Regions from separate parts of the Heliomicrobium undosum genome, predicted to be linked through region 2. Evidence: riboswitches for the same ligand, from Rfam matches in the RefSeq annotation. Region 2 holds a riboswitch; the other holds the start of a gene.

Region 1 (4,780 bases), on a different contig from region 2:
GTCGTTGGCAAGGCGCCGATGGCGACGAAAGCTGTCCCCACACCGATGTTCAACAGCATAATTTGGACAGCTTTGTCAGTGGGAGCGAGTGTCTTCAGAAACACCACGACGCGTCGAATCGCTCCTGTTCTCTCCATATAGGTGATCTGCAGGATAGAACCCAGGATAATCAGTGAAACAGGAAAAGAAAGAAAGACGCCGGAGAGGCTAGCGCGAAAGGAGGCTTCCAGGCCGGTACGGAAGAAAAGGAAGGCAACCAGAACCGTCAGCAACCAGCCAACGGTTCCACTGATATGGACAGAAGTGCGCCTCCAGATGATCATCAGCAGAATCACGGCAATTGGCATCAGCATGGGGATAATGGAAAAAGTCATGCCTTACATCCTCCTTTTTACATTGATGATGATTTATGTAATTATACCCTTTGGGAATGGTTCCCGTTTGACCGTTGGAAACGGAATTCGGCTTTTTCAGGACGGGTGACGTAATGCGACTCCTTCGATAACGTAAAAGGGAGTTTGGGCCGCGTAGATTTGCTGGAGAAGGTCAAGCGGTTCAGCCTATAGACATAACCCCGGCAAACAGAAGAACCCCAGCCACGCATTCCCCGACGAAAAAGTTCCATTTTGTTTTTGAATGAAACAACCCCGCTCCGACCAAGCCGGAAGCGGGGTTGTTTCTTGGCGAGAATCAACGCACAATGAGGTCTTTCTTCCATCTTCAAAGATACACATACAGCAACGCCATCACCGCAATCACAGCGGTGATGCTGATGATGACTACCGAGGATTTGCGGATCACGGCGTATTCGATGCCCACCGCGCCGATGGTGGCGGCGGAGCCTTGCACGTATTTGATGCAGACGATTTAAGGAAGGCGGACCCAGAGGTTCATATCCTCATAACCGCCGGCGATATGACAGTTGTTGATCAGTCGTCCACAGAAGCGGTAGCCCAGTTTGAAAAAAGTCCGGTTGATTCCGTAGGAGCGAGCGCGGGCCAATGTGTAGAATCGAAAAGGCATCCAGTGAAGCATCAGCGGTTCAAGGCGACCGATCAGCCGCTCTGTCAGGGAGAGTCCGCGATAACCGTCAAGGGTGGCGCAGTCGGTGATTTCGCACCGCTGCCACCGCTTGTCGGGGTAAGCGGCCGCCATGCTGACCAGTTCTTCGCCGTCAAAGACACCGGCGAAGTGACAGCCCTTTTCCATGAGCCCGGCAATATAGCGCGGGTCGTCGACCGGTGTTGGATAGGACGCGAAGACGGCCTGCATCAGCCTGCTGATGGCGGGGCTGTCTACCGGTGAGAGATGTGCGACGCGCAATCCTTCCGGCAATGGGGACAGCGGGCGGACAGGCGCCTCCTGGATGTGGCGGAGCAGTATGTCCTCTTCAGCGATATATTCGGAACGGCCCCGTTCCGGCCGGAGATAGTGGGCCAGAATGACCGTCGGTTTGGCATAGGAATCTTCAGGGATACGGCCTTCTTCGACAAAACCCGAGGCCTGGAACTCAGCAACGTCCTTGTCAAAGGTCCAAAGCCAGATTTTTTCGAGGCCCTGTTCGCGCGCCAGGGAGATCCAGTGTTCGGCCAGGCGGGCGGGGTTGCTCACCCGAGGGTAGCCGTCGATGACCAGCCGTAGGTTGGTTTGATCTATCGTAAAGCCCGACAGGGCTGGAGCGCTCTCGGAAAGGAAGCGGGAATCGTTGGTTCGACAGGCGCGCATCAGTGCTTCACCACCCTTTCGACGGGGCGGTCGCCGGCGGTAGCCTCGCCGGCTTTGAGGCGGTTCAAGCGCCGTTTCTCCCGAAAGTTGTCCTGGGGAACGAGGCTTACCTTTTCTCCCCGGAACAGTTTGGCCAGGCCGGCGCGGCTGGCGTGCTTGGAGTGGCAGTGCTGTTCGCCGCAACGCTCGCAACTGCTTTGTTTGTCCTGGGGTTCCTGATAGACGGTGATGACACCCTCGTAATTGCGCAACACCACATGGTCTTCCGACTGCGAGATCAGGTAATTCGGCTGAAGGGGGATCTTGCCGCCGCCGCCCGGCGCGTCGACAACAAAGGTGGGGATGGCCAAACCGGAGGTGTGGCCGCGGAGCATCTCGATGATATGGATCCCCTTGCTGACAGGGGTGCGAAAATGTTCGATGCCGCGGGAGAGATCGCACTGGTATAGGTAGTAGGGACGGACACGCATGCGGACGAGCTTCTGGGCGAGTTGTTTGATCGTGATGGGGCAGTCGTTGACGCCTTTGAGCAGCACCGACTGGTTGCCCAGGGGCACCCCAGCGTCGGCGAGCATGGCGATGGCCCGCTCCGATTCCGCGGTGATCTCCCGGGGGTGGTTGAAATGAGTGTTCAGCCAGACGGGGTGGTGCTTGCGGAGGATGCTGACCAGTTCCGGCGTGATCCGCTGGGGCATGACCACCGGCGTCCTCGTGCCGATGCGGATGATCTCCACATGTGGGATTTGCCGGAGGGAGGAGAGCAGGAATTCGAGCATCTCGTCGCTGATGCAGAGGGCGTCGCCTCCGGACAGGAGCACGTCGCGGACCTCGGGATGGGAGCGGATGTAGTGGAGCGCCAGCATGAGGTCTTTTTTGCTGCGCGCCCGGTCCTGAGCGCCGGCGAAGCGACGGCGGGTGCAGTGACGGCAGTACATGGCGCACTGGTCTGTGACAAGCAGCAGGACTCGGTCCGGGTAGCGGTGGGTCAGGCCGGGAACAGGGGAGTCGCCCTCTTCGTGGAGCGGGTCTTCGAGATCGGCTGTCGATAGGGAGAGTTCATGGAGCGAGGGGATTGCTTGTTGGCCGATGGGGCAGTTGGGGTCCTCCAGGTTGATCAGAGAAAAGTAGTAGGGCGTGATGGCCATACGGAAGTGTTTCAGGCAGCGTTCCACGGCCAGCGCCGTTTCCGGGGCAAGTTCCATGCGGGCTTGCAGTGGGTCCAGTGAGTCGATGCGGTTGGCCATCTGCCAGCGCCAGTCATTCCATTGCTCAGTCGTGGCCTCGGGCCAGAATTGTTTGCTTATCGCAGTCATTTCCATCCTCCTTGTATTCAATTGAAAAAAGAGCAAAACAAAAGACTCACGCCGGTATCGCCAGCGTGAGTCTTCGTTTCCGTAAAGGGAGCAGAGGGTAGGGGAAGGGGGTTTATGGAACAATGCGGTGAAGGCATCTTCAAAAACAATAATAAAGCGCAATACAACCCCATCGGCGACAAAGCCAAAGGGTATTCTCTCCATAAGGCGCTTACGAAGTTAGCTGTCGGATTCGGGCCAGAGAGTCAGCCCTACCAGCAGATAAACTGCCGGATTCACCCCAAAAAGTTGGGTCCCCCGCTTCCACATCCTGTGGAACTCAGCGCTGGTCTATGAACTTTTCACTCTATAAGGATAACATAGAAAAAAAGGCGCGTAAACCCAATTCGGCCGAATTGGTTAATATTGCAATTCGGTGAAGCATGAGGGGCGCCTATATATGAAAGAATATCCGGTTGTTTTACTAATGGGGATAATTATATAATTTATTTATTGTTAGTTGCGAGAGCAATCATGACAGGCAGAACTTCCTTGTATGTAAGCCGAGATAGTCGATTATCCTTAATCGCTCTAAAAAACGCATTCACGAGGTGTTCGTGATAAAGCCTGAGTTCCGTTTTTTCCATCGTTCCAGAATCCGTTTTTGCCTACCGGATTGAAAAATTGGGCGACACAAGAAGAGGAGATGAGAAGATGCGGATTAAAAACAAGTTGATCGCCAGTTTCGTCGTCCTGACGGTTTTTTGCGCCGGTGTTCTCGGCGTCCTGGCCGGGATGAAAGCCGATGAGGCCCTTACACGGGCAGCCGCTAAAGACAGCGAACACATCACCGAATCGATCCAGAGCATGGTGGGGATCCGCCAGGCTGCGCTGGAAGAACAACTAAGGTTTAACATGAAAGAGGCCCAAACGGAATTGGCTGACTTTGGCGAAGTCCGCCTAGAGGTCGGTGAGCCCACGCAGGTGGGCAAGTACAACTTGCCGGCCCTGTATGCCGGCAATCAGCGGTTGACCCTGGATACGGCGTATGTGGACAAGCTCCAGGAAACGATCGGCGGGACGGCGACGGTCTTTTTGCTGCATGACAATGAACTGGTGCGGGTCAGCACGAACGTCCTCGACAAAGAGGGGAAGCGTTCCGTCGGGACCTCGATCAAGAGCGATTCGCCTGTGTACCAGTCGATCCTGCGCAAACAGCCCTTTCAGGGCCGCGCCTTTGTGGTCACAGGCTGGTACATCACAGGATATACCCCTTTGACGGACAAGCAGGGTAAAGTCTTGGGCGCCCTTTACGTGGGCGTCAAGGAACAGGATCCGATCCTGGAAAAAGCCGTCGCTGACATCAAAGTCGGCCAGAACGGCTATGCCTTTGTCATGGATACGGCAGGGGACTTTATCATTCATCCCACCTTGAAAGGCAAGAACGGCAACGACCTGCCCTTCATCCAGCAGATAATCAAAGAGAAGAACGGCAAGATGGAATACGATTATGAAGGAAAAAAGAAACTGTCCATCTTCCGTTACTTTGAGCCCTGGGACTGGTACATCGTTGCCAGCGTCAATGTGGATGACCTGCGCGCCGAAGCGGCCCGCTTGATTACGACGCTGATCATCGCAGGGCTGGTGATCGCCGGAATCGCGGTGGCTGTCTCGCTGACACTGGCCAACTCCCTCGTCAAACCCATTTACCGGCTGAAGGAATTCATGGAGACGGCCAGCCGGGGGGACTTGACGGTTCGTTC
Region 2 (4,780 bases):
ATCGTCTCCGTATAGGAACGGGCGTTGCTGACCAGGTTGCGGTGGGAGAGGATGGCGCCCTTCGGTCGACCCGTCGTCCCGGAGGTGTAGAGGATGACGCAGGGATCCTCGGCGGTGAGGACCGCATCAGGTACGGGGAGGTCGCCGTAGGCGGGCGCCTCTTCCCGCAATGCCGATAGCAGGTGCTGGGCCGGCAGGTCGCTGTCGTTCAACTCGGCGCTGGCCAGTTCCAGGGCGCGGTCGGTGACGACGTGGCGGGAACCGGCGTCACTGAGGATGTAGCCGATTTCCCTCGGGCGGAACATGATGTTGAGGGGGATGACGACGGCGCCGAGGCTGGCGATGGCCATGTAGGCGAAGATGAAATCGGCCGAGTTGCGGCAAAAGAGGCCAACCCGTTCGCCGGGGCGCACGCCGCGGGCGTAGAGGCAGCGGCGGTAGCGGTCGACCGTCTCCTGGAGGGTGGCGTAACTGTAACGGCCGTTCTTTTCAATGAGGGCCGTTTTTTCCGGAGTGCCCTGCCGGATCAGTTCGTGGACGAGCACAGGGAGATCCCTCTTTCCATATAAGATTGCCTGAAAGGGCCTTTGCCGGAACGCTTCGGCGGGCACGCAGCGTCTCGGTATCTCGTCATCTCGACGGCTCCGAGACTGTTGGCCCTAACCGAAAGCAAATGCGCCCCTTTGCGTTTTGTATCCATAACTCTATCACCGGGCCATCAGCGCCGCAATGTCCGCAGACATATTTTTTGTCCAAGTGTGATCAATATCACAGATTCATCGCAGAAGGCAAGTTATTATATAAGTAAGTTACTAAGTTATAAAAACGAAAGGGGAACTGGACCATGTTCTGTTACCAGTGCTCGCAAACCGTCAAAGGCGGTTGCACGAAGATCGGCGTCTGCGGCAAGAATGAGGATATCGCCAGCCTCCAGGATACAATCATCTTCGGCCTCAAAGGCGTCGCCGCCTATGCGACCCACGCCCGCGAACTGGGCTACAGCGACCCTGAGGTGGACGCCATCACCCAGGAGGCCCTCTATTCGACGCTGACCAACTCCAACTTCAATCTCGGCGAGCATGTGGCCATGGCCCTGAAGGTGGGCACGGCCACCGTCAAGGTGATGGACCTGCTCGACCGCGCCCATACAGACAAGTTCGGCATCCCTGTCCCCATCGCCGTCTCCTCTGACAAGGTGGAGGGCAAGTCCATCCTCGTCACCGGCCACAACCTGCACGCTCTGCTCGAACTGCTCAAGCAGACCGAAGGCAAGGGCATCAACATCTACACCCACTCGGAGATGTTGCCGGCTCACGGCTACCCGGAACTGAAAAAGTACGCCCACCTGAAGGGCAATGTGGGCAAAGCCTGGCACGACCAGCGCAAGCTCTTTGAATCCTTCCCCGGCGCCATCCTGGGAACAACCAACTGTGTCATGCCCATCCGCGGTTCCTACAGCGACCGCATGTGGACCTACGGCTGCGCCGGTCTGGAAGGCGTGCCCAAGATCGTCAATGACGACTTCTCGGCGCTGATCGAAAAGGCCCTCTCCCTGCCGGAAGCCAACTGGGAGTCGGACAAGACGATGACGACCGGTTTCCACCATGTGAACGTGCTGGCTCTGGCGCCCCAGATCATCGAAGCCGTCAAAGCCGGCAAGATCCGCCGCTTCTTCGTCATCGCCGGTTGCGACGCCCCGATCAAAGAGCAGGAGTACTATCGCGAACTCGCCCTGGCTGTGCCGAAGGACTGTGTCATCATCACCACCTCCTGCGGTAAGTTCCGCTTCAATGACATCGACTTCGGCGACATCGACGGCATCCCCCGCTACATCGACCTGGGCCAGTGCAACAACTCCGGTTCGGCTGTCAAAATCGCCCTGGCCCTGGCCGACGCCTTCGGCTGCGGCGTCAACGACCTGCCCCTGTCGATTGTGCTCAGTTGGTTCGAGCAGAAGGCCTGCGCCATCCTCCTCGGCCTCTTCAGCCTCGGCGTGAAAAACATCTACCTGGGCGGCCGGGCGCCCGAATTCCTGACGGGCAACGTAGTCGACGTGCTGGTGCAGAACTTCGGCCTCAACCTGATTGGCGACGTGGAAGCGGATCTGAAGAAGATGCTCGGCGAATAAAAAGGGATACCCGGCAAGGGTTACCAGTGAATAGGGAACCCCTGCGACAGAATCCCCACAAGGGAACTTCGGACACGGAACAAAGAAGCGGTCCTCCACCAAAGGGGGCCGCTTTCCGTTTTTTGGGGAAATTGGTGTACTTTCAGAGAATTCTTTGATATACTGTATACGATAACAACATACGCCCACGAGAACGCTTAATTCCTGGCATGCCAGGGAGCGGGGGAACCAATTTTTGGGGTGAATCCGGCCGTTGCGCCGGTAGGGTGAGCAATCCACCCGAATCCGTCAGCTAACTTCGTCAGCGTGGATGGTACGTTGGGGCGCAACAGTCTGCACCATTTTGTTCAGGCTCTTATTTCATTGCGCGTTAAAGCCCCGGCTCTCCAGGCCGAGGGCTTTTTCTCTTTAAACTGGACAACAAAGAGGAGGATGGCATGATGGATCGTACTGCCCTTTTGCGACCCCCTGAAGCTGCCCATGAGGGGGAACTCCTGCGGGCATTGGAGCGCTTCTGGGGGGAGAACCTGATTTTTTTTGAACTGCTCTGCCACAGCCGGACCCTCGATGAGGCCAGGGAACGGGCCTTCAATTACTTGGTTGACTTTGAACGAAAAATCCTCCATTCCCGGGCGCCTGTGGCGCCGGCGGAACGAGCGCTCAGCCGGAAGGCGATCCAGGTGTTAAAAAACACCTTTGCCCGCCGCAACGAGGAACTGACCCATGAAAGCGCCCTGAAAGTTCTTTTTCAGTTGGCCCATGGGGAAACGGTAGCCGCCTCCGAGGCTTTTGTGGAGGAGATGCGCCATCTTTTCCTGGCAATGAAAGAGAAATCAGGGCTTTATGAAACGCAGGCGGTTGTGACGCCGGGGCGGGATGGGCGGCTGAGCCGGTTGGGCCGGCAGGTGCTCGAGCAGGTCGAACGGTACGCCCACGGCTTGCGGAACGATGTCATCGAGCGCCGGGAGGCCGACCGCCGGCGGTTTCTCGACCATTTCGGGGCGACGATGGAGGAATGGAATGACTGGCGCTGGCAGTGCCGCCATGTGATCCGCGACGCCGGCGCTTTGCAGGCACTGGTCGATCTCACCGACGAGGAGCGGGCAGCCATCGAGCTTGCCCGGTCAGAAGGGATCGCCTTCGGGGTCACCCCTTACTATGTGATGTTGATGGATCGGGAACCCCACCGGCGTTTTGACCATGCCGTGCGCGCCCAGGTGTTGCCACCGATGGACTATGTGGAAGGCATCTTGGCGGGAAAAGGGGACCCCTCCAAGAGTTTCGACTTCATGGGCGAAGGGGACACGTCGCCGGAACGGCTGATCACCCGTCGCTACCCCATGATCGCCATCTTAAAGCCCTACAACACCTGCGCCCAGATCTGCGTCTACTGCCAGCGCAATTGGGAGATCGACGATGTCCTCTCGCCGAAGGCGGCGGCCTCCGAGGACAAGATGAGCAAAGCCCTGGCCTGGTTCCGCCAGCACCCGGAAGTGGAAGAGGTGCTGATCACCGGCGGCGATCCCGGCATCATGTCCGACGGAGCGCTCAAAAAAGTGCTCGATGCCGTCTGCGCCTTCGATCATATCCGGCGCATCCGCATCGGCACCCGGACACCGGTCGTTCTGCCCATGCGCATCACCGAGGCCTTCGCCGATCTGCTGGCATCGTACCGGATTCCGGGACGGCGGGAAGTGGTCGTCATGACCCACTTCGAACACCCTTACGAGGTGACGCCCGAGGCGGCTGAAGCCGTGCAGCGCTTGCGCCGGCGCGGCCTGCCCGTCTACAACCAGGGCGTCTTTACGCTGGAAAACGCCCGGCGCTTCGAGATGGCGGCGCTGCGCAGGTTGTTGCGCTTGATTGGCGTTGACCCCTACTATACCTTCAACGCCAAAGGCAAGGAGGAAACGCGCGCCTACCGGGTTCCCATCGCCCGCCTGCTCCAGGAGCAGGCCGAGGAGGCGCGACTCATGCCCGGTCTGAACCGGTCCGATGAAGCCGTCTTCAACATCCCCCGCCTCGGAAAAAACTACCTGCGCGCCGGCCAGGATCATGAGGTGATCATGGTCGACAGCCGGGGGCGGCGGATCTACGAGTTTTACCCTTGGGATATGCCGTCCGACCCACAGCCATTCCTGTTCACCGATGTTGCCATCCAGGATTTCTTGCATGCCTTGGCGCAGCGGGGGGAGGCGCCTGAGGCGTACCGGAGCATCTGGTATTACTATTAGGCGGATCGAATGACTCAGCCAAAAACGCTTCGACCAAAGAAGTGAGTCGAAGAATAGAGCCCCGGCGATTTGCCGAGGCTCTTCTTTATTTTGCTTCCTGGTAGTGAGGCGTCGTCAACTCCCGCACATGCTCTTCGAAAAGCACCTTGTCGATGAAGACGGTCAGGTGGCGGGTCAGGTCCATCTCATAGGGCCGCTTCAAAGGGAGCCCATCGGCGTCGTAGAGAAGTCGAATGACGGGGCGGCTTTGAAAGGCCTTGTTCACGTCGACGACGACGCCGATATCGCCGGTGTTCAGTTGAACAGTGCTGCCGATGGGGTAGATGGCGATGTTCTGCAGGAAGATCTGGGAGATGCGCGGGTCCAGTTCGCGGCAACTGGCCGCCAGGATGATCTCATGGGCCTGGTAGGGGAGGTA

What was found. A riboswitch is a leader RNA that binds a small molecule or an ion and turns the genes downstream of it on or off. The one in region 2 is predicted to bind cyclic di-AMP.
Region 1: another riboswitch for cyclic di-AMP. It lies ahead of kamA (lysine 2,3-aminomutase); the one in region 2 lies ahead of GTO91_RS11700 (KamA family radical SAM protein).

What each region holds. Positions count from the first base shown of each region.
Region 1 is NZ_WXEY01000028.1:14,693-19,472, reverse strand. It holds gene GTO91_RS15940 (L-lactate permease) at 1-374, opposite strand, end outside; gene GTO91_RS18515 (hypothetical protein) at 721-849, opposite strand; gene ablB (putative beta-lysine N-acetyltransferase) at 868-1,725, opposite strand; gene kamA (lysine 2,3-aminomutase) at 1,725-3,038, opposite strand; cyclic di-AMP (ydaO/yuaA leader) riboswitch at 3,232-3,373, opposite strand; gene GTO91_RS15925 (methyl-accepting chemotaxis protein) at 3,732-4,780, shown strand, end outside.
Region 2 is NZ_WXEY01000012.1:72,241-77,020, forward strand. It holds gene GTO91_RS11690 (long-chain-fatty-acid--CoA ligase) at 1-545, opposite strand, end outside; gene hcp (hydroxylamine reductase) at 845-2,128, shown strand; cyclic di-AMP (ydaO/yuaA leader) riboswitch at 2,313-2,450, shown strand; gene GTO91_RS11700 (KamA family radical SAM protein) at 2,569-4,362, shown strand; gene GTO91_RS11705 (HD-GYP domain-containing protein) at 4,448-4,780, opposite strand, start outside.